4 regions of the Staphylococcus ureilyticus genome follow, and region 2 is predicted to be linked to each of the others. Evidence: riboswitches for the same ligand, from Rfam matches in the RefSeq annotation. Region 2 holds a riboswitch; each other region holds the start of a gene.
What was found. A riboswitch is a leader RNA that binds a small molecule or an ion and turns the genes downstream of it on or off. The one in region 2 is predicted to bind thiamine pyrophosphate.
Positions count from the first base shown of each region.

Region 1 (8,522 bases), 150 kb from region 2:
AATCCTAGGCCCAATAGTAATGGAATAGCAATTTCATCTCCGGCCATTTCTCCACACATTCCAGTCCATTTGCCTTCTTTATGAGAAGCATCAATCACTTGTTGCACTAAACGTAAAATTGCTGGATTGTATGGTTGATACAAGTAAGATACTCGCTCTGACATACGATCCGCGGCCATTGTATATTGAATTAAATCGTTCGTTCCGATGCTGAAGAAATCTACTTCTTTAGCAAAAACATCTGCTAATGCTGCAGTTGAAGGAATTTCTACCATGATACCAACTTCTATATCATCAGATACTTCAATACCTTCATTTGTTAAATTTTCTTTTTCCTCTAATAACAATGCTTTCGCATCACGGAATTCTTTAATTGTCGCTACCATTGGGAACATAATATTTAATTTCCCATAAGCTGACGCACGTAATAAAGCACGCAATTGTGGTCTAAAAATGTCAGGTTGATCTAAACATAAACGAATCGCACGGTATCCTAAGAATGGATTCATTTCTTCTGGTAAATTTAAATATGGGAGTTCCTTATCTCCACCAATATCTAAAGTACGAACAACAACGCGTTTATCTTCCATTGTTTCAAGTACTTTTTTATAAGCTTCAAATTGTTCATCTTCAGTCGGCATTTCGTCTCTACCCATATATAAAAATTCAGTACGATATAATCCTACACCTTCAGCACCATTTTCAATTACACCTTTCAAATCATTTGGTGTACCGATATTAGCAGCGAGTTCAGCATGAGCACCATCAACAGTTGTTGTTTCTTCATCGCGTAATTTTTGAAGTTCCTTTTTATCTTCAAAGAAACGTTCACGCTTGTTTTGATATGCAATGACTTCGTCTTCTGTAGGATCAATAATCAATTCGCCAGTTAAACCATCAACAATAATCATATCACCTTGTTTAACTTCTTGCGTGATTGATTTCGTTCCTACTACTGCAGCAATTTCTAGTGAGCGACTCATAATTGCTGAGTGAGAAGTTCTACCTCCAATATTTGTAACAAAACCTTGTACAAATTCCTTGTTTAATTGAGCAGTATCTGAAGGTGTTAAATCATTACCTATAATAACAACGCTTTCATCAATCATACTAGGATTTGGTAATTCCACACCTAATATATGTGCTAAAACGCGTTTTGACACATCACGAATATCTGCAGCGCGCTCTTTCATGTATTCATTATCCATCGCTTCAAAAATAGTAATGAATTGTCCAGTTACATCAGAAAGCGCAGTTGGTGCGTTAACTTGTTCATTTTTTATTTTATCTTCAATCGGTTGAATTAACTCTGGATCATCTAAGACTAATAAATGTGCATCAAAAATAGCGGCTTTATCAGCACCAAGATTTTTTTCAGCATTATTTCTAATTTTTGTTAATTCAACTTTAGATGTTTCAATAGCATTTTGAAACTTAGCAATTTCTGCGTCGACATCTCGAATCTTCTCACTATCGTATGAAAGATCAGGTTCAACTAATAAATATGCTTTAGCAATTGCTACACCATCTGAAGCAGCAATGCCATTAATATAATTAGACATATTATTTAGTTAATCCTTCTTTAGATAAGATATCAGTAATCGCTTCCATTGCATCTGTTTCATCGCTACCATCAGCATAGATTGTAATTTCAGCATCTTTACCTACACCTAAACTCATAACACCCATGATTGATTTCAAGTTAACTTTTTTACCGTTATATTCTAATTGAATATCTGAATCAAATTTTGATGCAGTTTGAACAAGCATTGTAGCTGGACGTGCATGAATACCTGTTTCGTCAATAATTACATATGATTTTTGTTCCATAATATGATGTCTCCTTCGTATAGTTAGAATCGTTAGTTTATTATAAAACCTAGCATAGTTTTATATAATAACATTACCAAATTATACATATAAATTCAATTCGTTGCACCCATGATATGACAATATTCAATGAATATTGTTACTTTTTATGAAAACGCTCCACCATTACATTAAAGATTTAACAACCTTTTCACATTTTTCAATATGATCATCACCGATTTTTTTCATAAAGTAATAACTGATTGAAGCCGAAATAGCTTGCCCTACAAGTGGGAACCATTTTGTTTGTTTAGCAGCCATACGTTTTGCAACATCTCTAATAACGACTTTTAATATGGCATTAGATACTTTTCTACCTATAAATTGACTACCCTGTATTGCAGCAGCTGTAAAAATACGTTCTTTTACATCTTCTCTCATTGAATTTACTTGTTTGTGATCTAAACCATAGATTTTATTAACATCTTCTATAATATCTCTCATTAGCTTGATATCGACACCAAAGTCAAGGCCTGGTATTGGTACAATACTAACACTTGAAGATAACATTGATTTTTTTCTCACTATAGCTTGAGCGCGTTGACGACGTTCATCTAATTCTATGTTAGTCGTTGGTATATCGCTTTTATTTTTTATATCTTCAATATTTAAAACTTTATTTCCGACTTTCTGTGTTACATTATTAGTTATTTTATTTTTTAAACTCATGATATTCACTCCTTGGTAAAATCTTGTACTTTAAAAATATTACCCTCTTTCACAGAAATTACTGTATATTTACAAAAATAGCCTTCAAATATTTTGATGGTTTATAGTGTGGATGTGTTTTAAAATCTTTTGGTAATCCCATTACCTCTGATAGTTCAAAATCAACTTCTGCATTATTCAATGTATCTTCAATCATTTTTTTAAATGCTTTTAATGAAAATGTACTATTATTTGTACACAATAATAAAGTTCCATTTGGCGAAAGCACTTCCAAAGCACCTAGTATTAATTTATCGTAATCTTTCAATACTGAAAATGTTTTTTTCTTATTTCTTGCAAAACTAGGTGGATCAATAACGATTGTGTCATAAAGTAAATCATGACGGCGCGCGTAATTAAAATAATCAAAGGTATCCATTACAAATATATATTGTGTCTTTGGATCAATCGCATTTAAGCCAAAATTTTCTTCTGTTAATGTGCGTGATCTGTTAGCTAAATCAACGCTAGTAGTGACTTTGGCCTTTTCTGCTGAGACAACTGAAAAAGCACCAGTATAACTAAACACATTTAACAAATACCTATCCTCAGCAAAATGATCTCTTAATTTCTTTCGTACTTCTTTTTGATCCAAGAAAATACCTGTCATAGGACCATCATTTAAATCCACATTATAAAATGTGAAATTTTCTTCGATTATAATAGGAAATTCTGGTGCTTCCCCATCAACAAACCCTCCAGCTATTTGGGCATCTTTAAATCTCATTTTTTCAAACACAGATTTGTATTCTAAGGTATTTTTTAATGCATTTAAAATTTGATAACGGTATTTATAAATACCTTTAGAATACCATTGTATTAAAAAGTGTCCGTTATAATTATCAATAGTTAGACCACCTACACCATCACCTTCACCATTAAATATTCTAAAAGCATTAGTACCTTCAATATTATAAAAATACGCTCTTTCTTGTATTGCGATTTCAAAAAGTCTCTCAAAAAATTGAGTATTAATCACTTCATTTTCATCATAGCTCAATACCCATCCAAGTCCTTTATGTTGCCTTCCGACGTACGCAGTTGCAATATAGGTTTGTTCATCATTTACTAACGAGAATAAATCGCCCTCTTTTAAATGATCATGCGCATACACGTCATCATCATCGATTAATGGATATCCATTTAGATATTTCGTTTCTTTACCTTTATTTAATACGGCAGTTTTCATAATTAAATGTCAGCCTTTCTTCTAATTTTATAATTTATGCTTTCTTATTCTATCATCTCAAGAAATATCGTAACATCATTTATCTATAATTGAATGATTTCTCAATTCAAACATTATATTATTGTTTTTAATCTTTTGTGTTATTTCAATCATGAATCAAAAAGGACTGGCATTTAGCAATAGCCAGTCCTTTAAAAGTTTATTTACTTGTTAATCTTTTGAAGGTTCACGCAATTTAATAATAAATGATACAATTACTGCGATTAGCATCACAAACAATATTGGCGTAATGAAAATTGACAATAATAGGCCATGAACCATAATATTCATAAATTCCGTTAACAATTTGAAAAATAATATACTAACCATAAACAACTGCAGATAATAGAATTTATCTCTCAAGAAGTTCGTTAATGTCGTTAATATATAAGCAATAATAATCAGCATTAGTAATAATAAGGTAATCCATTCAATCACATATTGTGTTTGAGAAATTTCCCAATTACCTGAAACAAATAAAGCATTTCTATTATTAAATTCTATAATTGTAAAGAATAATAATACAACACCACAAAATATTTCTACATAAGCTGACTTAACCCATTTTGGAATTTTCATCCAATTTGGAATATCATCCTCTTGTATATCAATAATATTCTTCCATTTTTCGATAAATTTGTCTTTTTTATCTCTTAATTTTTGAATATCAACACTTCTACGTGTTTTCCGAGTAAACTCAGTTGTCTTATCTTGTAAACTTTTCAAATGCTCTTTCGTTTGGTTTGTAACTGTACCTTTGCTTGTTCTAGATAATTCAGGTTCTTCTTCACCTAATTCTTGTTTTGTTAAAGGAAGTGCCCTTCTTAAAAACAAGAAATTCCAAATTGACATTTGACCTAGTAACCACATTAATAAAAAGAATGTATTTACACTCAAAATATCAATAGGAATGATTTCGTCGCTATCTATTCTTCCATATAATACGATTTGCGTAATTAAATAACTTATCCCATAACTGAAAATAATTAATAAATAATGATATTTTCTGTGATCTGGATTTAATTCATCTTTATATACAATATACCCAATATGAACTACAAATGGGATAATAAAAATGATAGCAAAGAAGCTATAAACTTGTGTCATTAAAATAAGTGTTATAATGAAGAACAGTATACCTATCACTAAGAAGAAGATTGAAACATCATAATCATATCTTGTTGTTCTTAATAGCGTGAATCCGAGTAAGATGACTACAATACCAAATAAAATAATTAATACTGCACTTATAACAGGGAAATTCCCTATATAATTACTCATGACTCTTATGATTTCTGCAAAAAATGCATTTATAAAATCCCAAACATTATGAATATGTAATTCAATTTTACCTTTATCCTTTAAGTCATGGACCATAGATAAATTTATTAAAATGATGAGACCTGTGAAGAGCGAAACGATGCCTATTATATAACTATATAATATCTCAGCGTGTTTCTTTAAAAAAGACATACCATTCACCTCAAAGTTATTATATATTAACATTTAGTTCTTGTCTTTAATAAATCAATAAATAAGTCTATAGTATGATAGAAAATAGTTGTACAGTCAAGTTTCCACCAAACATAATCGATTAAACAAATATTTCAAATTTAACGTAATATACAGTTAGATCTTTGTGGTTTAGTTTTCAAATAAAGTGGTATATTGAAAACATAAGTCATTTGAATATTGAAGGAGTGTTTAACTATGAGTAAAGAAGAATTAAATAAAAAAGCAGCTGAAAAAGCAAAAGAAGCTGAAGATAAATTGAAAGATAAAAAAGAATCTGCTGAAGATAGTACTGAAGAAACGAAAAAAAATATTCAAGATACTTTAGATTAAACTAAATGTGCTTGATTTCTATATGAACATTATAATTTAAATTAAAAGTGAACAATAGCATTTAATTTTTGTTCATACTATCAAGGTTAATATTAAAAAAACTGAAACATCAATCTTATAATTAGTCTAAAGGACTAAAACCACTTTTACATGGTTTTAGTCCTTTATTTAATATCATGTCATTTGATTTTCATACTTCTTACTCAAAATATGGTTCGAGACTATAATCTAACACACTTATAAACAAATGAGTGAAGCACACCACAACATCTTAACAACGATATATTTGGACAAAAATTAAAAACACTTTCTTATAAATCACACTACATAACGTATTTATTGTGATATGTAACTGAACTTAATCATTCCTTTTTTCATTAAAAACGATGAATTAAACAAACTTAAATTAACAAAACCACACTGCCACATCACCCAATGCACTATACAAAATGTCTTTATTTAACCTTATGTTATGTGCTGTGATTTAAGTCATAAATATCAAATTCAACGTTAATATACCTTGACATAACTAATTAAAAGTCATACATTATAGTTAAAATTAAATTTAATATTCGCACTAGGGGTGTTTAGTGACTGAGATGAGGTATACCCTCAAACCCTTTGAACCTGATCTAGATTAAACTAGCGTAGGAAAGTGTATCGTGATATGTTTTTTGATATCCGTATGCCTATATTTAACGCGCAACTTCTAGATGGTTGTGCGTTTTTTTATTGGAGGAGAATTTATGTCAAAAGGTTTAAAACTATCAGAAATTTTAGTAACCGTACTTATAGCTGTTGTGTTTGCTATCGTCTATAATATTTGGACTTTAGTATATAAGGCAGTGCAAGTTTCTGGTCTTCATATTGAAGAACTAACATATGGTGCATGGTTTATGGCTGCGATTGTTGCATATTTGATTATACCAAAAGCTGGTATTGCGATTTTAGCTGAATTTGCTGCTGGTGCAGGTGAAACAATTGTCATGGGAAGATTTGATATTCCAACAATGGTCTATGCATTACTTCAAGGATTAGCATGTGAGATTATTTTCGCTATTTTTAGATATAAATCACGTTCAGCAATGGTAGCTATGTTAGCAGGATTTTTAGCATCTGTTGCGACACTTCCCCTTGATTTTGCTTATGGTTATTTAGGAGAAATTGCAGGATGGAACTTAACACTTTATATCGTATTTAGATTGATTAGCGGTATTGTTGTGGCTGGATTGTTGTCCTATTATATTGTGAAAATATTAGATCAAACTGGCGTAACCAAATTATTCAGACCTGCAACACAAAAAGATTATGACAATTTATAAGGAGCATAAAAGTTGATAGTCACTGAAAATCTACGTCTTAAATATCCAAATGGACAAAAGAAAATATTCGACAATTTATCACTTGAAATTAAAGATAAAGAGAAGGTCCTTATACTTGGTCCCTCTGGTTCAGGTAAAAGCACGTTATTGAATGTTTTAAGTGATATCGTACCAAATCTCATTGAATTGCCAATGAAATACGATAAATTAGAGATTGATCAAGATTGTGGTGTTATTTTTCAAGAACCTGATAGCCAATTCTGTATGCCAAAGGTATATGAGGAACTCGCCTTTGTCCTTGAAAATTTACAAACGCCCCGACATAAAATGGATGCATTGATTGAATCAGCACTCGAGTCTGTTGATTTAAACGTCAAAAAAGACCAATATATCAATAATTTAAGTGGCGGTATGAAACAAAAATTAGCAATTGCAGAAACATTATTACAACAAGCTAATACTTTATTTCTAGATGAACCAACCGCGATGTTAGATGTAACATCAACAGAAGAATTATGGAATAAGATTAAAGCGTTATGGCAAGATCAAACTGTGATTATAGTTGAACATAAAGTAGAACATATATGGCAGCATATCGATCGCGTAATATTATTAAACTATGATGGTGTTATTATTGGTGATGCCTCACCAGCTGACATATTAAACAACTATGAACACCTTTTATCCGAATATGGCGTTTGGCATCCAAAAGCCTGGGATAAAGCACCTTTACCTATCGATTTACAGCAATCTAATATTCAATATGCCAATGAGCATCTATTTCTTTTTGAACAAGGCACTATAAAAAGAAGTAAAAAGACACTTATCGATATACCAAAACTTAATATCACTGGTGGCGAATGGATTACAATCACCGGTCCAAACGGCTCAGGCAAGACTTCTTTATTAGAATCGATGATGCAGCTTATTAAATATGAAGGCACAATGTCTTTTGATGGCAAAAAGCTTACTAAAATCAAAGAAGCTGCTAAAAATATGTATCTTGTATATCAAAATCCTGAAATTCAATTTATTGCGAATTCAGTTTACAAAGAAATTTTCATACAAAACAAAGCTAATTATCCTTCTATATCAGAAGCTGAAGAAAAAACAATTCAAATGCTTAAAATGTTAAATTTAGAAGATGTTCAATCACAACACCCTTATGAACTGTCAATCGGGCAGAAACGTAGACTGAGTGTAGCTATAGCTTTAAGCTCTACATCAGAATATATTTTATTAGATGAGCCAACATTCGGCTTAGATAGTCATAATACATTTAATTTAATTAAATTATTCCAACATCGCGTTAGAGATGGCCAAACAATTATTATGGTTACACATGATCCTGAAATTATCGCACGCTATCCAACACGTAAATTGTGTGTAAGTCAAAAACATATTCTAGAGATAGCAGGTGAGCATCATGTTTGAAATGTGGAAAAAACACTACTCTTTCATGGATGATGTGAATATCATTACAAAGTTAGCATTAGCTGTTTTTTTGTTTTTCTTTGTTATATTTGTACATCAATTCGATTTTATGATTT
Region 1 is NZ_CP094825.1:794,467-802,988, reverse strand. Features, by position in the region: gene ptsP (phosphoenolpyruvate--protein phosphotransferase) at 1-1,562, opposite strand, end outside; gene MUA21_RS03930 (phosphocarrier protein HPr) at 1,564-1,830, opposite strand; gene MUA21_RS03925 (DUF697 domain-containing protein) at 1,996-2,538, opposite strand; gene MUA21_RS03920 (class I SAM-dependent rRNA methyltransferase) at 2,597-3,766, opposite strand; gene auxA (lipoteichoic acid stability factor AuxA) at 3,977-5,278, opposite strand; gene graF (glycopeptide resistance-associated protein GraF) at 5,516-5,650, shown strand; TPP riboswitch at 6,220-6,321, shown strand; gene MUA21_RS03905 (ECF transporter S component) at 6,397-6,972, shown strand; gene MUA21_RS03900 (ABC transporter ATP-binding protein) at 6,985-8,406, shown strand; gene MUA21_RS03895 (energy-coupling factor transporter transmembrane component T family protein) at 8,399-8,522, shown strand, end outside.
Region 1: it holds a riboswitch for thiamine pyrophosphate, as region 2 does, so the genes downstream of both, MUA21_RS03905 (ECF transporter S component) here and MUA21_RS04620 (3-oxoacyl-ACP reductase) in region 2, are expected to answer to the same signal.

Region 2 (8,522 bases):
TTTTCACGCTGTACAAGGTCATTTTTCTGAAGTATTTAAATCACTATTCGGTGGAGGACAAGCAGAGTTGCGCTTGACAGATGATGATTATTTATCAGCAGGGGTAGATATTATTGTTCAACCACCAGGTAAGAAACTGCAAAACCTATCACTATTAAGTGGTGGGGAACGTGCTTTGAGTGCAATTGCTTTGTTGTTCGCTATTTTAAAAGTGAGATCGGCACCATTTGTCATTTTAGATGAAGTAGAAGCAGCCTTAGATGAAGCCAATGTTATACGTTATGCACAATATTTAAAAGCATTATCAAACCAAACTCAGTTTATAGTCATTACACATCGTAAGGGTACAATGGAATTTTCTGATCGCTTATACGGTGTAACGATGCAAGAGTCAGGTGTATCAAAATTAGTAAGTGTCAATTTAAATACGATTGATGAAGTCATTAAGGAGGAACAAGTATGAGCTTTTTCAAACGACTAAAAGATAAATTCACAACGTCTGCAGAAAATCAAAAACCAGACGAATTAGAACAAGAACAACAATCTGAATTAGATGTAGATCAACCTCAATCATCCGAAGCGCCTAAGGAAAAAACAAAGCAGCCAAAAAAATTAAAAGAAGCTGATTTTGATGACGACGGATTAATTTCAATTGAGGACTTTGAAGAAATTGAAGCGCAACAACTTGGTGCAAAATTTAGAGCTGGATTAGAAAAGTCGCGTGAAAATTTCCAAGAACAGTTAAACAATTTAATTGCACGTTATCGTAAAGTTGATGAAGATTTCTTTGAAGCACTGGAAGAAATGTTAATAACTGCAGATGTTGGTTTTAACACAGTGATGGAACTCGTAGAAGAATTACGTACCGAAGCACAACGTCGTAATATTTCAGAAACTGAAGATTTGCGAGAAGTTATCGTAGAAAAAATTGTAGAAATCTATCATCAAGACGATGAACACTCAGAAATTATGAACATTGAAAATGAAGGGTTAAATGTCATTTTAATGGTAGGTGTCAATGGTGTGGGCAAAACGACAACAATTGGTAAATTAGCACATCGCTACCAAGCTGAAGGTAAGAAAGTGATGCTAGCAGCTGGTGATACTTTTAGAGCTGGTGCTATTGAACAACTCAAAATTTGGGGAGAGCGTGTTGGCGTAGAAGTAATGAGTCAAAAAGAAGGTTCGGATCCTGCAGCAGTTATGTATGATGCCATTAATGCAGCTAAAAGTAAGGGTGTAGATATTTTAATATGTGATACTGCTGGCCGTTTACAAAACAAATCTAATTTGATGAATGAACTAGAAAAAGTAAAACGTGTGATAGGTAGAGCAGTACCTGAAGCGCCTCATGAAGTCCTACTTTGTTTAGATGCTACTACTGGACAAAATGCCTTGTCCCAAGCTAAATCATTCAAAGAGGTTACGAATGTGACTGGTATTGTATTAACTAAACTGGATGGTACTGCAAAAGGCGGTATCGTTTTAGCGATACGTAATGAATTAAAAATACCAGTTAAATATGTTGGTTTAGGTGAAAAATTAGATGATTTACAACCATTTAATCCAGAAAGCTATGTATATGGACTGTTTGCTGATATGATTGAACAAAATGTTGATGATTCAAATGCAGCGGATGATCATACAGATAGCACGGATGTACAGAATGAAGGCCATACAGATGACACAAAATGATTTAATTAAGACTATACGTATGAATTATTTATTTGATTTTTATCAATCATTATTAACGGAAAAACAACGTAACTATCTAGAACTATTTTATCTACAGGATTATTCTTTAAGTGAGATTGCAGATACGTTTGATGTGAGCCGCCAAGCAGTGTATGATAACATAAGAAGAACTGGTGATTTAGTAGAAGATTATGAAATGAAACTAGGCCTTTATCAAAATTTTGAAAAACGACAAAACATATATGAAGCGATCAAAAAGCATATTGATGAGCCAGAAATAATTAAACAGTATCTTCAAACGCTTGAAGATTTGGAATAATTGAGAGTATAAAGGAGGGTAATGATATGGCATTTGAAGGATTATCCGATCGTCTTCAAGGGACGATGCAAAAGATCCGTGGCAAAGGAAAAGTTACAGAAGCAGATATTAAATTAATGATGCGAGAAGTCCGACTAGCATTACTTGAAGCAGACGTTAACTTTAAAGTCGTAAAGGATTTTGTCAAAACCGTATCAGAACGAGCTTTAGGTTCAGATGTAATGAAGTCATTAACACCTGGACAACAAGTCATTAAGATAGTACAAGAAGAACTTACACAACTGATGGGTGGCGAAAATGCAACTATCAAGATGGCCAATAAACCGCCAACAGTTGTGATGATGGTTGGTTTACAAGGTGCAGGTAAAACTACAACTGCAGGTAAATTAGCATTACTCATGCGTAAAAAATACAACAAAAAACCATTATTAGTAGCAGCCGATATTTATAGACCAGCTGCGATTGACCAATTACAAACTGTTGGTAAGCAAATTGATATTCCTGTTTACAGTGAAGGGGATCAAGTAAAACCTCAACAAATTGTAGAAAATGCCATTAAACACGCAAAGGAAGAACATTTAGATTTTGTTATTATTGATACGGCAGGTCGTTTGCATGTTGATGAAGCATTAATGGAAGAATTAAGTGATGTAAAAGAAATTACTAAACCAGATGAGATTATGCTTGTTGTTGATGCGATGACTGGTCAAGACGCAGTAAATGTAGCGCAATCGTTTGATGAACAGCTAGAAGTTTCAGGTGTAACCTTGACTAAACTAGATGGTGATACACGTGGTGGTGCTGCTTTATCAATTAGATCAGTGACACAAAAGCCAATTAAATTTGTTGGTATGAGTGAAAAATTAGATGGTTTAGAACCATTTCATCCAGAACGTATGGCTTCTCGAATATTAGGTATGGGTGATGTATTAAGTTTAATAGAAAAAGCACAACAAGATGTAGATGAAGATAAAGCGAAAGATTTAGAAAAGAAAATGCGTACGTCATCATTTACTTTGGAAGATTTCTTAGAACAATTAGATCAAGTTAAAAACCTTGGTCCATTAGATGACATTATGAAAATGATTCCTGGTATGAACAAAATGAAAGGGATGAATAATCTTAATATGGATGATAAACAAATTGACCATATTAAAGCTATTATTCAATCTATGACACCTAATGAACGTAATAACCCAGAAACATTAAATGTATCACGTAAAAAACGTATAGCTAAGGGTTCAGGACGTACTGTTCAAGAAGTTAACAGATTGATGAAACAATTTAACGAAATGAAGAAAATGATGAAGCAATTTTCTGGTGGCGGCAAAGGTAAAAAAGGTAAACGTAAGCAAATGGAGAATATGTTAAATGGTATGAATTTACCGTTTTAACAATTGTCTATAAAATAGTTGTAAAAGCAGTGAGTGGAACATAAGGCTCATTACGAATAAAGGACTAATCCGTATGAAAATGGATTGGTCCTTTTTATATGAATTGAGATTTTGCTCGCGCATGCTTGCCTGGGGATATGGCTCGAGCCAGTAGTCTCTCGTTCATATCATAACCCTAGGCGTCAGCGCGTTACAAAATCATGGAAAATATTAAATGATGAAATTTTATGTGTAGGTGGGAAGTTATTTAATTTGATTTAGGTAAATTCATATTTTCCCTAAATGTCTTACCCTCATATTGTATTCTAAAAAGATTTCTTTTTTGTAATTCAGGAATGATGTAATCTACAAAATCTTCTAAGCTATTTGGTAAAGTTGGTGGCATTAAATTAAATCCATCAGCTACCCCTGCATTGAACCAACGTTCCATTTCGTCAACAATCTGTTCAGGCGTTCCGATGAGTGTCAAGTGTCCACCACCTGCACTGAGATAGCCTAACAATTGTCGTAAAGTTGGGTTTTTATCTTTTATAATTTCCAATACAGTTTGGTAACGACCTTTAGGGCCATTAAAAGATTCCAATGGTGGTAAAGGTGGGACCGGTTCATCCAAATCCCAATTATGACAATCTTGATGAATGAAAAATTCTAATTGATTTAATGCTGTTTCAGTTGCTAAATGTGTGTCTAGTTTTTGCTTTTTAGCATAAGCTTCTTCGTATGTTGGTGCGACATATGTGACTAGTCCTGGAAAGACTTTCAAACTGTTCTTTGATTTACCTGCTAATTCCAGTTGATGATTTAATCTTTTTCTAAATATAGTAGCTTGTTGTATATTCCAAGCTACTGCATAAACGGCATCTGCGTATTTCGTAGCTAGTGCAATACCAGGGTCGGATGCACCAGCTTGCATAGCAACAGGTTTTCCTTGTAGGCTACTTGGTGTTGTTAAAGGTCCTTGTACTTTAAAGTGTTCTCCAGTATGACTAATGGCATGGATATGATTTGCATTGATTAGAATATCTTGTGTCTTGTCATGTACAAAATCTTCTAAGCTCCAAGATGTTAATAGTTGATTCATAACACATGCAAATTCATCTGCTTTTTTGTAGCGTTCGTGATGTGCGGGTAAACTAGACATGCTATGATTTGCAGCTTCTAAATCCGTCATAGATGTTACTAAATTCCAACCTGCACGTCCTTGGCTCATATGATCAAGACTCAATAATTGTCTTGCAGCAGTAAAAGGATTCGAAAATGTACTTGAGATAGTCGCAACAAGACCTATATTATGAGTTACTTGCGCAATTGCTGCTAAATTCATTAAAGGGTCAAACCAAAAAGCAGGCATGTCATTATCCGTTTTTGCAGGAAAAGATTGATTATCAGCAAAAAATATAGCATCTAGCAAGCCTCGTTCTGATAGTCGAGCTAACGATTGATAATAATTGATATCACCGATTCGTTCAATACTAGAATCTTGCATACGCCATGCAGCTTGGTGATGGCCACAACCGTAAATTAATACACCTATATTGAGATGTTGATCGTGCGTCATAATTGATGCCCTCCATATTTTAGTTCATTGTTAAACCGCCATCTACGGTAATATTTTGACCAGTGATACCATTAGCTTGATCGCTAACTAGAAATGCTACCATATTTGCTACATCTTGTGGTGTTGTTACTTTATGTAATGGTGTAGTCTGTTCAATTAATTCAAATACTTCATCTGAAGTGGCAGCACTGGCGTCTGTAGTTTTTAATAAACCACCAGAAACGACATTAGCTTTGATGCCATATTGACCAAGTTCAGCAGCAATATTTCTTGTAAAACCGATTAAACTTGATTTAGCGGTAGTATATTCATGATAGGGAACGACAGGGTTTTGGTATAAATTCGTTCCGATAGATATAATAGTACCTGATTTATGCTCAATAAATTGGTCGATAACACTTTGGGTTACATTAAAAGCGCCTTTTAGAGTGCCGTCAATTTGTTGTTGGTAATCTGACCAATTTAAGTCTTTAAATGATTTTTGGCGAGAAGGATCAAATTTAAACCCTATAAGCGCATTATTCACAACAGCATCTATTTTTCCAAAATGATTGGTGGCTTCTGCAATTAATTGATCTACTTGTGCTCTGTCTGTGACATCAGCACGAATCGCAATTGCATGTTCGTGACCAATTTCGTCTACAACCTTTTCTGCTAATGTCTTATTCTGAAAATAATTGATAATTACATGATGCCCTTGGCTACCTAAAGTTTTTGCAATGGATGCGCCTAATCCTCTACTGCTACCAGTTATAAGTATTGTTTTACTCATCATTTCACTCCTAGAATCATTTATTAAATAAAAAAATACACAACCTCCATAAGAGAAGCTGTGTACTAAAAATCTACAATCTATAGTTAATATGTTGATATAGCTTTGTTATTTTTGTAACACTTCCCTCCGCTAGTATGGACTAGATCAGGTTCAAAGGGTTTGAGTAAATCTCATCTCAGTTAAAAAACACCCCTAGTGCATTTAATATTTAATTTATTTTCAATTTATAGTGTTTAATAGTTAATGTCAAGTTTACGATGATATCGAAAATAATATTGGTACAATGAAGTGATTAAAAGTATAAAATGGTAAAGAAGAAACTCTTTACAAACTTCTAGATAACTGTTAATATTATTTCTTGTAGAAAATAAAAATTAGAACAATCAAAGGAGAGAATATAAATGGCAGTTAAATTACGTTTAACACGTTTAGGCTCAAAAAGAAATCCATTCTATCGTATCGTAGCAGCAGATGCTCGTGCGCCACGTGATGGTCGTAACATCGAACAAATCGGAACTTATAATCCAAATAATGTAAATGCTCCAGAAGTTAAAATTGACGAAGAGTTAGCATTAAAATGGTTGAAAAATGGTGCTAAACCAACAGATACTGTACACAACATCTTATCAAGAGAAGGTATCTTGAAAAAATTTGACGATCAAAAATAATCGTCATTATTAGCACATAAAAATTTTAAAAAAAGAGAGAGTCGTGGAAATCGTAGTCATTTAAAATGATTTCGACGACTCATCTCGGTATGGATGACTATGGTTGAATGTTAACCATTGTGCATGCCAATATAATCATAAAAGGCTGAGACAATTCGTTTGTCCCAGCCTTTTAAATTAGCATACCGGTAATCATTTATATAAAGCAACATCAACAATTTAGTAGGCTTATACGAGTGAATACATTGATCAAGAATGACTTAAGATGATTTATACAATATTTTAGCTCATAACATATAGAGAAGGTTTAAAATAATACTAACAATTCATGTTATAATTATTTTAGTCGAAAAATAAAAAATAACGAATTTCAATGATACATATACATTATCGGAGGAGCTTATATGAAAGTAGAAATAGGCAAAATTATCAATACACATGGTATAAAAGGCGAAATTAAAGTCAAATCTCACTCAGATTTTACAGATGTACGCTTTCAACCAGGTGAAACTGTGATGATAGAACGTCAAAACGAACCAACAATAGAATTGAAAATTGCGACATATCGTATGCATAAAGGCTTGCACATGTTGACCTTTGAAGGTATCAACAATATTAATGATATTGAGCATTTAAAAGGTGAAATCCTATTACAAGAACGAGATCATGAAGAAATTGAATTAGGGGAGCACGAATACTATTACTCAGATATTATTGGTTGTACCGTATTCGATGATAATGAAACTCCTGTTGGAAGAGTGATAGAAATTTTTGAAACGGGTGCCAATGATGTATGGGTTGTCAAAGGGGATAAAGAATATCTTATACCATATATAGAAGATGTTGTTAAACATATAGATATTGAAGGTAGACGTATTGATATTACGCCTATGGAAGGACTGTTGGAGTAATGAAGATAGATTATTTAACTTTGTTCCCTCAAATGTTTGACGGTGTATTAAATCAATCGATTTTAAAAAGAGCGCAAGATAAGGAAATGCTACAAATTAATACTGTTGATTTTAGAGATTTTGCTGAAAATAAGCATAATCAAGTAGATGATTATCCTTTCGGTGGTGGGCAAGGTATGGTGCTTAAACCAGAACCTATATTTAATGCGATGAAGAATATTGAAAAAACAGAAAATACACGCGTGATTTTAATGTGCCCACAAGGTAGACCATTTAATCAAGAAATTGCACAGGAACTCAGTCATTCCGAACATTTAGTTTTTATTTGTGGGCATTATGAAGGATATGATGAACGTATCCGTCAGCATTTAGTTACGGATGAAATTTCTATGGGAGATTATGTTTTAACAGGTGGAGAATTACCTGCGATGGTAATGACCGATGCAATTGTAAGATTAATTCCAGGTGTTTTAGGTAATCAACAATCACATGAAGATGATTCTTTTCAGGATGGATTATTAGAATTTCCACAATATACCAGACCACGTTCCTATCAAGATATGAACGTACCAGAGGTATTATTGTCAGGGAATCATGCGCATATTGATCAATGGCGTCATGAACAAAAACTGATACGTACATGGGAAAAGCGTCCAGATTTATTAGAAAATTATTCACTTACTGATAAAGACAAAGATATTTTAGAAAGATACAAAAAGCAATTGAAAAATGAATAACAGTGTGCTAACATAATTTAAGTGTGCGACACACGAAAATCACTATGATCCGCTGCTATATATTTGTCTAGGCAAGAACATAGGTTGAAGGAGAGAAAAAATAATGAGTAATCACAAATTAATCGAAGCAGTAACACAATCACAATTACGCACAGACTTACCTTCATTCCGTCCAGGTGACACTTTAAGAGTTCACGTACGTATTATTGAAGGTACTCGCGAACGTATCCAAGTATTCGAAGGTGTTGTAATCAAACGTCGCGGTGGAGGTATTTCAGAAACTTTCACAGTACGTAAGATTTCTTCAGGTGTAGGTGTGGAACGTACATTCCCATTACACACTCCAAAAATCGAAAAAATTGAAGTTAAACGTCGCGGTAAAGTACGTCGTGCTAAATTATATTACTTACGTGAATTACGTGGTAAAGCTGCTAGAATTAAAGAAATTCGTTAATCAGCATAAAA
Region 2 is NZ_CP094825.1:944,222-952,743, forward strand. Features, by position in the region: gene smc (chromosome segregation protein SMC) at 1-463, shown strand, start outside; gene ftsY (signal recognition particle-docking protein FtsY) at 460-1,695, shown strand; gene MUA21_RS04605 (putative DNA-binding protein) at 1,682-2,014, shown strand; gene ffh (signal recognition particle protein) at 2,041-3,408, shown strand; gene MUA21_RS04615 (LLM class flavin-dependent oxidoreductase) at 3,656-4,966, opposite strand; gene MUA21_RS04620 (3-oxoacyl-ACP reductase) at 4,986-5,738, opposite strand; TPP riboswitch at 5,846-5,945, opposite strand; gene rpsP (30S ribosomal protein S16) at 6,143-6,409, shown strand; gene rimM (ribosome maturation factor RimM) at 6,814-7,320, shown strand; gene trmD (tRNA (guanosine(37)-N1)-methyltransferase TrmD) at 7,320-8,057, shown strand; gene rplS (50S ribosomal protein L19) at 8,161-8,511, shown strand.

Region 3 (8,522 bases), 1.2 Mb from region 2:
GTGTTAGAAGGATTTACATTAACTAAGTTGTTATGGGTAAAAGAAAACGAACCATTGATTTGGACCAAAGCAAATGTGTTCTTATTGCCTAAAGATTATGTGAGATTTAAATTCACAGATACGATATATATGGAATATTCTGACGGATCAAGCACATTGTTAATGGATATAGCAAATAAGTGTTGGAATAAAAATATTTGTGAATATTATGGTGTATACCAACTTTGTCCAAAATTAATTGAATCACAAGATTTTGTAGGGTACCTTAATACTTCAATTGCAGAGGAATTAGGTTTAGATAAAAATGTTGCAGTATATGCTGGGGGCGGAGACAATGCCTGTGGCGCATTAGGAGCAGGCGCTATTAGTGATGGCGATACATTATGTAGTATTGGTACTTCTGGTGTCATATTAGCGTGTGATTCTGAGAATACAGGGACTTATGGTCACAATATACATCATTTTAATCATGTGCTCCCTCAAAAATCTTACGCAATGGGTGTCATATTAGCTGCAGGCGATAGTTTAAAATGGTTTCAAAAAAACATTACGCCAAGCTTAACTTATAGTCAAATTTTGGATGAAGCTAAACAATCTTCTCTAGGGAGTAATGGTTTAATATATGCACCATATTTATCAGGAGAACGTACACCCCATGGTGATAGTCAAATTAGAGGAAGTTTTATTGGCTTAAGTCATATGCATAATAATAAAGATATGGCTCGTGCTGTGATTGAAGGCATCACTTTTGCATTATATGAATCTATCTATTATTTACGTGAAAATGATAAAAAAATTAAAGAAATGACTTCTATTGGTGGTGGAGCTAAAAGTGATTTTTGGCTTCAATTACAAGCTGATATCTTCAACGCTAAAGTATATAAATTAAAGCATGAAGAGGGACCAAGTATGGGTGCAGCAATGATAGCAGCAAAAGGTGTAGGGTGGTTTCATGATACCGCTGAGATGGTAAGACAATTTATACAATATGATAAAGTATTTGAACCATGTATAGAAAACCATATGCAATATAAGCAGTATTTTGCAATATATAAAAAAATCTATGGTGATACCAAAAAAATAACAAAAGAATTATTAAAGTTATCGCAATAAAATTATGATATCCGTGCGATTATGTCACTATTTCTTATGATATTTCTTGGAAAATAAAAAGCTTGAAAAATATAGACGGTTGAAAAAATACAGTTTTTACGTTAAATTAAACATGAAATAAACATAAAATGCATATCAATTAAATAGAGATAAGTTTAGACCACTGGAAGTGCCTTTATGATAAAAGGCTGAGACGAGCGTGATACGCTAGAATTCCTTGAACCTGATCCAGTTTGTACTGGCGTAGGAAAAGTGGCGTTATAAACCGTATTAGTCCGTTCATATTAACGTTATTTTTCCTATTTGGAAAAGTAACGTTTTTTTATTTTTAGGAGTGATTATAGTGATTATTGCGATTACCAATTATCATAAATTAACCAAGAAAGATAGCGCGAATTATTGTGAAATTGAACCTTATATTGATTATCTCATCGTCAGGTCACCGATGTGTACTTCTGAGAAGATTGAATGGGTTAACCAACTAAAGCAACAACATTTTCCAAAAGATAAAATTATTATTCACAGTGATTATCGTGTACTCCAATCTTGCGGCTTATCACGCATACATTTTAGAGAAAATGATGAGCAAATCCGTGCTTTAAAGCAACATTGTTCAGACATAAAAATAAGTATGTCTACACACAGTAGTCATGCAATTCAATATGCAGCAGATTTAAATTTAGATTTTGTACTTTATGGGCACGTATTTGAAACAAAGTCTAAAAAGGGGTTAACCCCTAGATCATTTAGTGAGGTCAATGAAGCATTGAAAAGTGATATTCCCGTAATCGCATTAGGTGGTATTAATTTAACAACTATGCCTCATTTGCCTAAGGGATTTCAAGGTATCGCAGGTATTTCTATTTTTAATCACTCAATAAAAACAGTGCAAGCGTTACACAGAGCATGGTTAAATTATGAAACAACACAAAATTAATGATTTACTAATCAATTAGCGAGAAAGGAATGAATCATGATGCATTGCATTATTAATGGTGATAATTTCACATTTGAAAATCCTTTGAATATACAAGAGGTATTGCAAACACTTGGTTTAGACGAAAAAAGAGTGATTGTTGAACATAATAAAAAATTAATTAAGCAAAACCAATTTCAGAATCATATCGTTAATGATAAAGATTGTTTAGAATTATTAGAATTTGTAGGAGGCGGATAAGATGTTTAAAATAGGAAAATTTGAATTCAATTCAAGATTGTTATTAGGTACTGGTAAATTTGAAACAGAAGCCATTCAAAAAGAGGCAATAAATGCGTCTGAAACAGAGGTTTTAACTTTTGCAGTACGTCGAATGAACTTATATGATGAGAAATTTCCTAACCCTTTAGCAAAAGTTGACTTATCAAATTTTGTTACTTTTCCTAATACTGCTGGAGCAACATCAGCTGAGGAAGCGATAAGAATTGCAGAAATTGCTAATCATGCCAATCTTTGTGACATGATTAAAGTAGAAGTGATAGGTGATCAGGAAACCTTACTACCTGATCCGCTAGAAACATATGAGGCGTGCAAGGTTTTACTAGAAAAAGGTTATACAGTGTGTCCTTACATTTCAAATGATGTTGTACTTGCTAAGCGTTTAGAAGAATTAGGAGTACACGCGATTATGCCACTAGCTTCACCTATTGGTACAGGAAGAGGAATAAACAACCCTTTAAATCTACGTTATATTATTGAACGCGCCAATGTACCCGTAATTGTGGATGCAGGGGTTGGATCACCAAAAGATGCATGTCATGCTATGGAATTAGGGGCCGACGCCATTTTATTAAACACAGCAATTTCTAGTGCGAAAGATCCAGGGAAAATGGCAGAAGCCATGAAGTTGGGTATTCAAGCAGGAAGAATGAGTTATCAAGCAGGGAGAATACCAGTTAAGTACACAGCTCAAGCTTCAAGTCCAACAGAAGGCATCGGATTTTTATGATGGAAAGATATTCTCGTCAAATACGCTATAAAAATTTTGGTGAACAAGGCCAGCGTAAACTAGCGCAAACACATGTGATGATTGTAGGAGCAGGAGCGTTAGGAAGTCATTGTGCAGAAATATTAACACGTATGGGGATTGGCGAGCTTACGATTATTGATATGGATATTGTAGAATTATCAAATTTGCATAGACAAGCCACTTATACTGAAAACGATGCACAAACGATGATGCCTAAAGTAGAAGCACTAAAAAAGCATTTGTTAGATATAAATTCTAATATTAAAATCAACACATTATACAAAGAAATAACTTGCACCAACATTGAACACATTTTAAGAAAATCAAATCCTGATATCGTCATGGATGGCATGGATCATTTTAAAATTAGATACTTGATTAACGAAGTATGCCATAAATTTTCGATACCTTGGATTTATGGGGCAGCAATCGGAAGTCAAGGTACCGTTTATGGTATTGATTATAAAGGCCCATGTTTAAAATGCGTGCTCGATAAGATGCCAGAATCTGCAGAAAGTTGTTCTATTAATGGTGTGTTACCTACAGTTATTTACCAAGTAGCTAGCATGGAAGTTTCGGAATTATTACGTTGGATAACAGCATCTGGATTCTCTCAAAAATTAATAACGCTAGATACTTTTTCAATCCAGTACCATACAGTGAATATCAACCAACTTAAAAATGACGATTGTAGCATTTGTGTACATCAGAGATATGATTTACTGAACCAACCTCAACATACAAACGTAGAATCTCAATGTGGCAATACATTTTTGCTTCGTTTCGATGAAAATATTTTTGAATATGCACATTACCTACCTGCCAAAATTAAAAAGGCCAATAGCTTTGCTAAATTACTTTCTTATAACGAAATCAATATTACTTTATTTAAAGATGGTCGTATGAATGTTTATGGCTTGGAAGATGAAGGACAGGCGCAAGCATTATATACACATTTTGCTAAAAGCATAAAATAGGACATTTACATTTCTCAAAAGCAAAAATTTTAGAATAAAAATTAAAGTTTCTTAAATCGTAACAAATTTGTGACATATTTGTTAACAGCTCTTCTCAACATTGAAACACTATATATTGTGGTATAAATTATTTTTATATACAATATATAGAAAAGAAGGGGTAAAATGAATAAATTAGAACAAAATTTAACGAAACTTATTACAAAAGATCCAACAGTTATTAACGAAAATGCTAATAAAGATAGTGCCACTTTTTCTACAATGAGAGATTTAACAGCAGGTGTTGTATCTAAATCATATGCTTTGGATTACTTATTACCTAAACATATAGCTGAAGCACATAAAAGTGGAGATATACATTTCCATGACTTAGATTATCACCCATTTCAACCACTCACTAACTGTTGTTTAATTGATGCTAAAAATATGTTGAAACATGGATTTCGAATTGGCAATGCATCTGTGACATCGCCAAAATCAATTCAAACAGCTTCTGCTCAGCTTGTACAAATTATTGCCAACGTCTCTAGTAGTCAATACGGGGGTTGTACCATTGATCGAGTAGACGAATTATTAAGTGATTACGTAAAATATAACGAAGCAAAACATAGAAAATTGGCACAACAATTTGTTGATGATACACATATTGATGCATATGTTGATTATCAAATCACCCAAGATATTAATGACGCAATTGAAAGTCTAGAATACGAAATAAATACACTTTATACTTCAAATGGACAAACGCCATTTGTCACTCTTGGTTTTGGTCTAGGTATAGATGAATATAGTAGAAAAATTCAACAAGCGATATTGAAAACACGAATAAAAGGACTTGGAAAAGACCGTATAACAGCTATCTTTCCTAAATTAGTTTTTTCTATTAAAAAAGGTGTGAATTTTAGTGAAGATGACCCTAATTATGATATTAAAAAATTAGCATTAGAGTGTTCTACAAAAAGAATGTATCCAGATATATTAAATTATGATAAAACTGTAGAAATTTTAGGTGATTTTAAAGCGCCAATGGGTTGTCGTTCTTTTTTACCAGTATGGAAAAATGAGCAAGGTGAAGCAGAAAATAATGGAAGATGTAATTTAGGTGTAGTGACGCTTAATGTGCCGAGAATAGCTATAGAATCAGATGGTGATATGGAAAAGTTTTGGGAAATCTTTCATAAACGAATGCAAATTATGCACGACGCATTAGTTTATCGCATTAAACGTATGGAACAAGCTACACCTGATAACGCTCCAATTTTATATAAAAATGGTGCGTTTAAACATCGTTTAAGTGATGAAGAGAGTGTTATGTCATTATTTAAAAACAAACGTGCTACGTTATCGATAGGTTATATTGGTCTGTATGAGGCAGCTACTGTTTTTTATGGCCCTGAGTGGGAAAAAACTGCAAGAGGTAAAGCCTTCACCTTACAAATTTTAAAAGCTATGAAAGTTTATCAATTGGAATGGACTGAACGCTACGACATTTGGTTTAGTATATATAGTACACCAAGTGAATCATTAACAGATCGTTTTTGCAGATTAGATAGAGAAAAATTCGGCGATATATTAGATATTACAAGCAAGGGGTATTATCAAAATTCGTTCCACTACGATGTGCGAAAAGATATTACACCATTTGAAAAGATAGATTTTGAGAAAGATTATCCATTTTATGCTAGTGGTGGTTACATACATTATTGTGAATATCCAAAATTAGACCATAACATTAAAGCATTAGAAGCGGTTTGGGATTATTCATATGACAAAGTTAGTTATCTAGGAACAAATATTCCTATAGATCATTGTCGTTTATGTGATTTTAAAGGTGACTTTAAAACAACTGCATCAGGATATCAATGTCCAGAATGTGGAAATAGCGACCCTAAAACCGTAGATGTAGTAAAACGAACATGTGGCTATTTAGGTAATCCAGTGCAACGTCCTACAATCGAAGGTAGACATAAGAAATTTGTGCAAGAGTAAAACATATGAAAGATCAATCGATATGACAATATTAAATATCATAAATGGACAAGGTTATATTGCCAAAATAGAGTCGCAAAGTTTCGTAGATGGCGAAGGTGTGAGATGTAGTTTATATGTTTCAGGATGTCCATTTGCATGTTTAAATTGCTATAATAAAGTAGCACAAAATTTTAAATATGGTGAAAAATTTAATGATGAAATTTTGAAAGAAGTAATAGAAAATTGTGAACCGAATTATATAGAAGGTTTAAGCATTTTAGGTGGGGAGCCATTTTGCAACTTAGACATAACACTCAAATGTGCTCATGCATTTAGACAACGTTTTGGTTATGAAAAAACTTTATGGGTATGGACTGGATTTTTATTTGAATACTTAAGGAACGATCAATCTCAGAGAAATGAATTATTGAAAATTATAGATGTACTCGTCGACGGTCCTTTCATGCATCACTTATATAAGCCCAATTTACCTTATAAAGGTTCATTAAATCAACGTGTAATCGATGTGCAAAAATCATTAGTCGATGGTAGAATCCATGAGTATATAATTTAACATTGTGGTTATATCTGTGTCCTGAAACTGAGGCGAATTGCTATTAATATGATTTAAAGTTAATTACAATCATAATTAAGAAAAAAAATAGATTTAGCAAATTGCTAATAAAGGAGCGTATGCGCAATGTGTACAGGTTTTTCATTTATGTCTGAAAATCATCAAGCTATATTAGGTCGAACAATGGATTTTGTTTATCACTTAAAAGGTAATCCAGCGGTTCAACCACGCCACTATTACTGGGAATCGCGTGTAGAGTATAAAGGTGAAACATTGTATGGCTTCGTAGGTTCTGGCAGCGATATGGAAGGATTTTTATTTGGAGATGGTGTTAACGAGCATGGCATTGGCGTTTCAGTACAATATTTTAGAGGCTATGCTTCCTACGCAAATGAAACTAAAGCAGGCTATATGAATATTGCTCAAAATGAAGTGATAAATTGGATACTAGGTTATAACAAAAATATAGCTGATTTAATAAAAAATGCCCAATCTGTCAATGTTGTGGCGCATACTCTGAATGACCTCTCTGAAGTTCCGCCGTTACATTATCATATTTCTGATGATACGGGTAGAACAGTAGAGCTTACTTTTAATAAAGGTGAAATAGTGGTTAATGACAATCCTGTTGCCGTTTTGACTAACAACCCTGATTTAAATTGGCATTATGAAAATTTAAGGAATTATATAAACATTTCACCCCAAAAACCAAAAGAAAGAAATTTTGCTAATATTAATTTGAAATCCTTAGGAAATGAAGGCGGCACGTATGACTTACCAGGTGGATATACTTCAGCGGAGAGATTTATTCGCATTGCTTACTTGAAAAATTATTTAGAAGAAGCAACAAATAGTTCAGAACAAGACATACTTAATGCATTTAAATTATTGGAAATCATGAGTATACCTAAAGGTGCAGTTAGAGATGAAGAAAATGAGTTACATTATACGTTGTATCAAACCGTATTAAATTTAACGACACGCACATTTTATATTAAATGGTATAATTCTAATAAAATTACTGAATTACATTTATCAGAAGACTTACTAAATAAAAAAGAAATGACAATTTTTGAGCCAACTGAAGGATTAGCAATAACGCGTTTGAATTAAAATTCAAAGCGAGCACATGTATCGAATGAACTTTAAATAATAAATAACTAATAAAGGACATATAAAAACTGCAGTTTTTATATGTCTTTTTTTATGTTTATTAACAATCATTTTTGATGGTAAAACGTTTTAATCTCACTATTTTACTTAAAAATTCAATTTTTTTACTGACGCATTATAAGTAGTGTTGAGTATTAAATTTGAAATTATAATGATTTAAGAAGGATAAATTGCATTAAATTTAATAATATCAAAAATGATTTTACTATCGAAAAGGAGAGTTAGATAACAATGAGGATATTTAAAGAGTATATGGCTAGGAAAAATAATCGATATTCTATACGTAAATTTACGATTGGAACTGCTTCAGTGCTTTTAGGTAGTTTTTTAATTTTTAACCACAGCGAAGAAGCCCAAGCTGATACTTTACAAAAAGAACAACAAGAAGTAAAAGAAACACCTCCTAAAGTAGAAATAGAGAATACAAAAAATGATTCAAACATTGATAATATATTAGAAAAAGAAAAAATAATGACACGATACAGCAACCAACTCAAGCTGAAATTGAAAATAAAGAAATAGAAAAAGAAAGTGTTTCGAATGATACAAAATTAATTCAGGATAGCACTAATATAACTCAGCAACAATCAGAAGCCGATGCCAATGCTATTATTGAAAATATAGAACAACCAAAGCATTCAGATGTTAAAGAATCAGATAAACAAAGAGATAAACAAGAAAAAACACCTGAAACTATTAAAAATGGTGAAGAAATAAAATCATTAGATACTGAAAAAACAGATACAG
Region 3 is NZ_CP094825.1:2,445,293-2,453,814, reverse strand. Features, by position in the region: gene xylB (xylulokinase) at 1-1,113, shown strand, start outside; TPP riboswitch at 1,269-1,381, shown strand; gene MUA21_RS12005 (thiamine phosphate synthase) at 1,457-2,050, shown strand; gene thiS (sulfur carrier protein ThiS) at 2,090-2,290, shown strand; gene MUA21_RS11995 (thiazole synthase) at 2,292-3,059, shown strand; gene MUA21_RS11990 (ThiF family adenylyltransferase) at 3,059-4,057, shown strand; partial or broken gene nrdD (anaerobic ribonucleoside-triphosphate reductase) at 4,223-6,072, shown strand; gene nrdG (anaerobic ribonucleoside-triphosphate reductase activating protein) at 6,069-6,602, shown strand; gene MUA21_RS11975 (choloylglycine hydrolase family protein) at 6,729-7,715, shown strand; gene MUA21_RS11970 (YSIRK-type signal peptide-containing protein) at 8,007-8,297, shown strand.
Region 3: it holds a riboswitch for thiamine pyrophosphate, as region 2 does, so the genes downstream of both, MUA21_RS12005 (thiamine phosphate synthase) here and MUA21_RS04620 (3-oxoacyl-ACP reductase) in region 2, are expected to answer to the same signal.

Region 4 (8,522 bases), 820 kb from region 2:
GAAGGACAAATTGTTCGTGATGCAGATCGTTTAGATGCGATTGGTGCAATTGGTATAGCACGCACATTTCAATTTGCAGGTCATTTTGGTGAACCTATGTGGATTGACCAACAATCCAATAATATAAAAAAATCTAATCAATCATATTTTGATTGGAAACCTTCTGCAATAAAACACTTTTATGAAAAATTATTTAAACTTAAATCACTCATGCACACTCAAACAGCAAAAAATTTAGCGCAACAACGACATGAATTTATGAAAAATTATGTCGATACTTTTTTCAAAGAATGGTATTTTTAATAATTCAAGTATGTTTGTTCCAGACTTTGTAGACCACCTTTATATATTGGATAGCTACGGCGCTTTCGAAACTAAGATACATTTATTTTAAATATAAAAAAATAGAAGCACTTGAGATAATCATCTCAAGTGCTTCTAAACTTTATACCTGCTATATATTATGTACCAGGTCTATCATTTAAATTAATGATGTAATGCATTATTTCTTTTTAGATTTCTTAGGTGCTACTTGCGTGTTTTTACCTTTGCTAGCTTTTTCAGAATTATTATTCTTCATTGCTTCAATCATTGGAGCAACTTCTTTTTTAGCAAGATTAGAATAATACATGTTGGCAACTTGAGTTTGTACAATCAAAAATGCCGCACTGACTGACCAATAAAGACCTAATGCTGACGCAGAACTTAAAGAAATCCAAACAATCATAATTGGAGAAATAATCATCATCATATAACCCATTTGACGTTGTTCATTTGGCATACTCTTACTTGATACAAAAGCTTGTAAGAAGTATAAAATACCAGCGATAACTGTAATCCAAATATCAGGTTGAGACAAGTTAAACCAAAGGAAATTTGGGTGTTCCGTAAATCCACCACTTGACGGGTATTTTAATACGAAGAATAAGCCCATAATGATTGGCATTTGAATTAAGATTGGTAAACAACCTAACATGCTCTTCATTGGATTCATATCGTATTTTTTATATACTTCCATCATTTCTTGGTTTGCAGCCATTTTTTCTTCTTGCGTTCTAGAACGCTTAACTTTTTCTTGAACTGCATCAATATCCGGTTTTGCAACCTTCATTTTTTCTCGCATCATATGACTATTTTTATAGTTTGATAACATGAAAGGCAATAATACAACACGTATTGCCAATACAAGTACTACTATTGCTAAACCATAATCATTGTTGAAACTTGTTCCCAACCAATGAATTAACTTGTCCATTGGTTCTACAAACGTATTAAAGAAAAATCCATCTCTATTTTCAGGTTTAGAGTAGTCACAGCCTGCTAAAAGGACCATTACACCTAATAATAAAGGTAGTAGCGCTTTCTTTTTCATTTTTCCACCTCTAATGATATATTCACATAAAATTTATTTTATCATACTCAAAGGAAAGTAGAAAACAAAAAAAGAAATTTTCCGCATTATTCAACAGTTTGTAAAAATTGTTGTACAGTTTCTTGGATATTTGAACTTTTCGAGATTGCAGAAATAATTGATAATCCATCTGCACCATGATTCATAATGATTTGAGCATTTTTTGTATTAATACCTCCAATTGCAACGATTGGAAAATCTTGAACTTTAGTTCTTAATGTTCGAATCATTCCTGGGCCCACTGGAGCTTTAGCATCTGATTTTGAGCCCGTATGATACATCGGTCCAACACCGATATAATCAATATTGGTTAAGTCCGATACTTGATATTCTTCTAAATCACTTACACTAAGACCTATTATTTTATTACTAAATGTACTGGCGAATGCATCAATATTGGCATCATTTTGTCCTACATGTATTCCATCAGCATCTATTGCTTTTGCTAAGTCTACATCATCATTAACAATAAAAGGAACATGATAACTTTTACATAAAGATAATAATTTTTGTGCAAGTTCAATTTTGGCATTTCCAGTTAATGAACCATCCCCTTTTTCTCGAAATTGGAACATTGTAATTCCTGATTCTAAAGCTTCAGTCACAACATCTATAATTGATGTTTGTTTTGGTATATCTTGTGTACCACAAATAAAATATAGCTTTAAATACGCTTTGTTAAACATAATTACACCTCTTGCTTATTTTGATATTGTATATCAGTTTCAAAGGTCATATTATACAATGCATTTAACAATTCTACTTTAAAACTACCAGGTCCTGCTGAATTTTGTTCAGCTTTTTCTGCAGCGATATTATATAGAGAGACCGCTTCTATTAACGCATTTATAGATGGGGTTTCTGAGTCAACAAAACTTGCTACTATTGCTCCTAATAAGCAACCAGCACCAGTTATTCTTGCCAACAATGGAGATCCGTTAGATAGTTTAAATATGTGTTCATTCTGAGCAATAACATCCTCTTTGCCAGTTATGACAATAGACGTATTAAAGTGTTTGCGTGCTTCTTTTGCAATTGATACTGAATCTAAACTACTATCGCTGTCAGTTCCCTTCATTTTAGTATCGCTATTAATTAACGTTAAAATTTCAGAAGCATTTCCTTTAATAACAGTAACTTTTATTTCATTGAGAAACTTTTTGCAAAAATCTTTGCGGTATTGTGAAGCACCTACAGCAACAGGATCAAATATAATCGGTTTGCCAAGATGATTCGCTGTTTTGGCGATTTTTAAAATATCTTGTTCTCTTTCTTTTGTTAACGTACCAATATTTATTAACAAAGCGTTTGCAGCTGTCAGCATATCATGTGCTTCTTCAGGCGCCTCACTCATTGCTGGACTAGCACCAAGACTTAACAAACCATTTGCAGTAAAATTTTTAACTACATCATTTGTATAACAAATGACAAGCGGTTGATCCGCCCTTAATTTTTCTAAATTATTCATCATCTAAACCAACTTCCTTCATATATGCAAAATGGTTTACTGGACCTCTACCTAAACCAATTTCTGGTGTATGTTTAATACTAAGTGAAATAAATTTCTTCGCTTTTTGAACTGCATCGAACATCGATTTACCTTTTGCTAACTCTGCAGTAATAACAGCTGAAAAAGTACATCCTGTACCATGTGTATGTTTTGTATCATATCTAGGTTCTTCAAAGGTAAACACATCATCTTGTGTAAATAAATAGTCTATAGCTGTATTTTTATCACTTGAATGTCCCCCTTTTATAACAACACCCTTGCTACCAATTTCATTGATAAATATATTGCCAGCTTGATAAATCGACTGTTGGTCATGAATTGTAATACCTGTAATTTCTTCAGCTTCTGGTAAGTTAGGCGTCGCTATTGTAGCGTAAGACAATAAAATATTTTGTAAGTTTTCTTTAGCATCATCATCCATCAAAGAATCACCACTTTTTGCTAACATAACTGGATCGATAACATATGGAATATTGTTGTATTTTTTTAAATACATTTGAATAATCTCCATCATTTCTTTAGATGCAATCATCCCAGTTTTCAAAGCATGTGGTAGTTCATCTGAAAATACACTTTCCATTTGCTCTTCTAACCAATGTGAATCTAGATTATGAATATGTTGTACGCCTTTAGTATTTTGAGCCACAATGCTTGTTATTGCAGCCATACCATATACACCACATGCATGGAATGATTTTAAATCTGCCATGACACCTGCACCACCGGTAGGATCAGTTCCAGCAATCGTTAACGCAATCTTAGGTTTATTCATTATTTTGACCTCCGTATAACCAATTTTCTTGTATATATGCCATATTAAAGAAATTTCGTTCATGTATCGTACTTTGTAAGAAACAAGATTTTATTGCTTCTTTTTCTTCAACTGCAAGATTTTGCGTTAATCGGTCCATTAATTCATCAAAAATATTTACCAATTCATCCATTTCCGTACTATAAAATTCAAACCATTTTGATAAAATTGAGTCTTTATTTAATTCACTGTCTTTCAACGCTTCTTTAGCAATCACTTGATACACATATGGACAAGGTGCCATTGCTGCAATTGTATATGCAGCATTTTCTTTTGAATAGGCATTGAAATACATATGTTTGATATAATGATCTCCACTTGGTGGCCAAACTTTTTCTTGAACGATTTCACTATAGTTTTGTTGTACATATGTTGCTAAGATTTCGTGTGCTTCTACTTCACCATCAACTATAAATTGTATTTGTTCTACTAAAAATTGAACCTCTTCCAATCTACTCATTTTTGGTATTAACAATGCATATATATTTGCAAATTCTTTTAAATAAGAAGCATCTGCTCTCAAATAAAATTTCAAAGCCTCTTCAGAAATCGTACCATGCAACATTTCTTGGATAAATGGATCATTATAGATATCCTCAATAATTGGTTGTGAAGCTTTTTTTAATTCCTGTGAAAATAACAAATTTAGCCCTCCTAATTAAAAAAACTACATCCCACGTAGGAATGTAGTTTATTAATATATATTAGAGCAATTTCCCAAATATTAATGAATGCTACTTTCCTACGTTGGTCTTAACCAAATCAGGTTATAAGGGTCTGAATTTCTCATCTCAGCCATAAGGCTCCCCTAGTAGTTTCTTTATTATGTATTTATATAAAACATATCAAAGTACATCAACTATTGCAATAAAATGGTTTATATAAACATTCTAGTAATACAAAAACCTTTAATATGATTGTACTCCCAACAGTTATAAACTAAGTTAAATGTACATATGATTAGCTTTATATACTCTAGATGCATATTATTTATAAGAAAAAATATGCAGGACTTTGGCTATCGTTCATGCATAATTAGCACTAACTTAATATAACAATAAAAAGCTGAGACAATTAAATTGTCTCAGCTTTTCCAAAAATAAACTTTATTGTATTTTGTTATATTATGCTGTAACCCATTGTGAAGGGCCAACTTCATCATATAATTTTTGAGCTGCTGCATCTTGAACTGCTTCTGGTGCGTTAGCAGCTGGTTGACCTTGATATTCAGCTGGAGCTACTGAATCCCATGTACTTTGTAAGAATTGGAACTTACCTGAAGCACCTGATGATGGGTTTGTAGCATGAATATCGCCACCTGATTCACGTTGTGCAATTTGTTGTAAGTGTGCATTCACACCTGATGAGCTAGTTGAAGCTTCATTTGAGCTTGATGATTGAGTTGAAGCTTTTGTAGTTGCTTCTTGTTGTGGTTGTTGTGTTTGTTCAGTTTGTGGAGCAGCTTGTTGAGCTGGTTGTTCAGTTTGTGCTTGTTGAGGTTGTTCAACAGAAGTTGTTTGTTCTGATGATACATCTTCACTAGAACCTCCACCAAAACTCCATGACCATGTTTGGCCATCTGATTCAAAATTATAATTTGTACCATTATAATTAAAGTTATAGTTATATGCACCCTCTTGTACAGGTGATGCATTTAATTGTTCTGGATTAGATTGTGCTAAGTTTGCTAATTCTGCTTTGTCAACACCTTGTTCAGCTGCGTCTGCTGAGTTTCCTGCTGCAAATCCTGTTACGCCTAAACCTACTGCTAATGTTGAAGCTAATACTGTTTTTTTCATTTTTAAAAATTCCTCCTATAAGGTAAATAATTTTTTCGTTATGATTAATTTGCAAGTACAACTATAACATCTTAAAAACAGTAGTAGGTTACAGCCAAATAAAAAAGTACACCCTTTCTTTACATGGTGATTACATTTATAAAATAGAATATAAGCATCATCAACTATGTTGAAAACTGCTATGAAAGTTTATGTGACTATTTAACAAATATAGTGAGTGTAATAAAATTGTAATTTATCAGATTATTCTGTATTATTTCGAGATAAATTTCTACCTTCTTATAAAAGTACATTTTCCTATAAAGTATGTATTTTAGCTATTCCTATTGTCTATTGTTAATTTAATAGACAATAAGAATAGCCTGATAGAAGTATAATTAAATAGTAGGATTAAATATATTAGATTTGATGGGTTAAATTAACGGGGAGTTGGGAGTGCTTGAAATATTATACAATTTCATAAATTTCGTTTTCTTCAAAATCAAATTGACTTATAAGATCTGGGTTTTGATCTATTGGAAGTGGATCAAAAAGTGTTTCATCTTCATTTTTAGAACGTGGGGACATAAATTTAATAGTTTCAATAAAAATTTCTGATACAAAATGCATCTGTCCTTCTTTTTCAAATTTTCTCGATTGCATTTGTCCAGTTATACCAACCAATGAACCTTGATTGATATATTTTTCGACATTATTAGCAATTTTTCCGAATGCCTTACAAAATAAATAATCACAAATAACTTTTTGATTTTTATCTTTATAATTTCTTGGGACGGCTACGCAAAATGTAGCTAGTTTATTACCTTCCTTCTCATAAATTTTAGGGTCCTTTGTTAGTCTCCCTACAATGACAATACTGTTAATCATATGTCACCTCCTCTATAAGTAAATCATAAAAAATTCACATGATTCCGTCAAAATACAGTTTTTATAATTTCAAAAAGTAAATGACTACAAAATTCTACTTTTTTCACCTTTATCATAGAAAATTACGTTATAATGATAATATAAATACATTTTATGTAGAGTTTAAATTAATTAAATGGATGTGAGACGATGAAAACATTTAAAGCTGTTCGATTTCAAATCGTATCAGAAAATGGTGGTTTAACTGAGTACGAATTAGAAGATGGTGTCATCATCAATAAGGAAAACAGTGGCACTGGCTGGTTGCTTGAAATCGTCATTTCAGATTATCATTATGAAACTATGAAAACATATATGGATAACGAAACATTATTAGACATACGTGTCGTTATCACTAGACCTGCTAACGATCCAGCTTTATTTGATGCAACCATTAAACATATCATTCAATTAGAAAATACAATTTCTGTTGTTTGTGAATGTCACATTTACACATTAAGACAAGTTTATGCTGAAAGTTTATTAGAACAATTAATAGATGAAGGTTTATCTGGTGAAGACTTGAAGAAATCCTTTAATAGAATGATGCAATCTAAACCAAGACTGAAGGATGAAAAAGTAGATAAATAAAAAATAGTGTTACAGCCCGTTTTAAACAGTCTGTAACACTATTTTTTATTATTTGTCTTGTAAAGCAAATGTTAACTCACAACTACATGCTAACTGTCCATCTACTGTTGCCTTAGCACTACCTTTACCAATAGGGCCTCTGAGCTTCGTGATTTCAACTTCTAAGCGCAAAGTATCTCCAGGTGTTACTTGTTTTTTAAAACGACATTTATCGATACCAGCAAATAGTGCAAGTTTTCCCTTGTTTGCTTCGCTATTTAACATAGCGACTGCACCTGTTTGTGCTAAAGCTTCAGTAATTAATACGCCAGGCATTACTGCATATTCTGGAAAATGACCTTGAAAGAATGGTTCATTACCTGAAACTTGTTTAATTGCTACACATCGTTGACCTTCATCGTATTCTACAACACGATCAATCAATAAAAATGGTTGCCTATGTGGAATAATCTCTTTTATTTGGTTGTAGTCAAAAATTGTTTCCATAATTTGCTTCCTCCAACTTTACTTCTCTCTGTTTCCAATTTATTAATATAATATATTATAACATTAATCTTGTATTCTTTTGATGTCAGCACCTAATGCCTTTAATTTACCATGCAAATCAACATACCCTCTGTCTAAATGCTTTAGTTCAGTAACATATGTTGTTCCTTCAGCTACTAGTCCCGCTAAAATAAGTGCTGCTGCTGCACGTAAATCCGTTGCTTTTACTTGAGCGCCTTGAAGTTGACTTTTACCTTCAATTTTTGCACTTCTTCCTTCAACAGTGATTTTAGCATTCATTCTTTTAAATTCACCGACATGCATGAATCGATTTTCAAACACAGTTTCCGTTACTACTTTATGTCCATTTGCAGTTAATAATAACGCCATCATTTGTGATTGCATGTCTGTAGGAAAACCAGGATGTGGAAGTGTTTTGATATCTACCGGTTTCAATTCGTTTTCAGCACTTACACGAATAGCATCATCAAGGTATTCTAGATTAACTCCCATTTCTTCTAATTTATAAACTAGACTCGTCATATGTTCTTTGATTGCACCGTTAACTAAAACATTTCCTCTTGTAATTGCACCTGCAATTAATAATGTACCTGCTTCAATTCTATCAGGTATAATTGAATGCTCGACGCCATACAAGGCTTCAACACCTTCAATCGTAATGGTGTCAGTACCAGCACCTAACACATTTCCGCCCATTTCATTAATATAATTTGCTAAATCAACAATTTCTGGTTCACGTGCGACGTTTTCTAAAATAGTTTTACCTTCAGCTAATGAAGCAGCCATGATAATATTTTGAGTCGCACCTACGCTAGGAAAATCTAAGTGAATCGTTGTACCTTTCAATCCATTAGTAGTGTTTGCGTATATAAAACCACCATCCATATGGATTTCAGCACCTAGTTCTTCAAAACCTTTAATATGCTGTTCTATCGGTCTTGAGCCAATTGCACAACCACCCGGTAAAGCAACTTTGGCATGACCTAA
Region 4 is NZ_CP094825.1:1,759,977-1,768,498, forward strand. Features, by position in the region: gene MUA21_RS08735 (HD domain-containing protein) at 1-303, shown strand, start outside; gene yidC (membrane protein insertase YidC) at 503-1,372, opposite strand; gene thiE (thiamine phosphate synthase) at 1,459-2,097, opposite strand; gene thiM (hydroxyethylthiazole kinase) at 2,100-2,879, opposite strand; gene thiD (bifunctional hydroxymethylpyrimidine kinase/phosphomethylpyrimidine kinase) at 2,872-3,693, opposite strand; gene tenA (thiaminase II) at 3,686-4,375, opposite strand; TPP riboswitch at 4,455-4,552, opposite strand; gene MUA21_RS08765 (transglycosylase family protein) at 4,857-5,531, opposite strand; gene MUA21_RS08770 (single-stranded DNA-binding protein) at 5,979-6,398, opposite strand; gene MUA21_RS08775 (YwpF-like family protein) at 6,588-7,028, shown strand; gene fabZ (3-hydroxyacyl-ACP dehydratase FabZ) at 7,077-7,514, opposite strand; gene murA (UDP-N-acetylglucosamine 1-carboxyvinyltransferase) at 7,578-8,522, opposite strand, start outside.
Region 4: it holds a riboswitch for thiamine pyrophosphate, as region 2 does, so the genes downstream of both, tenA (thiaminase II) here and MUA21_RS04620 (3-oxoacyl-ACP reductase) in region 2, are expected to answer to the same signal.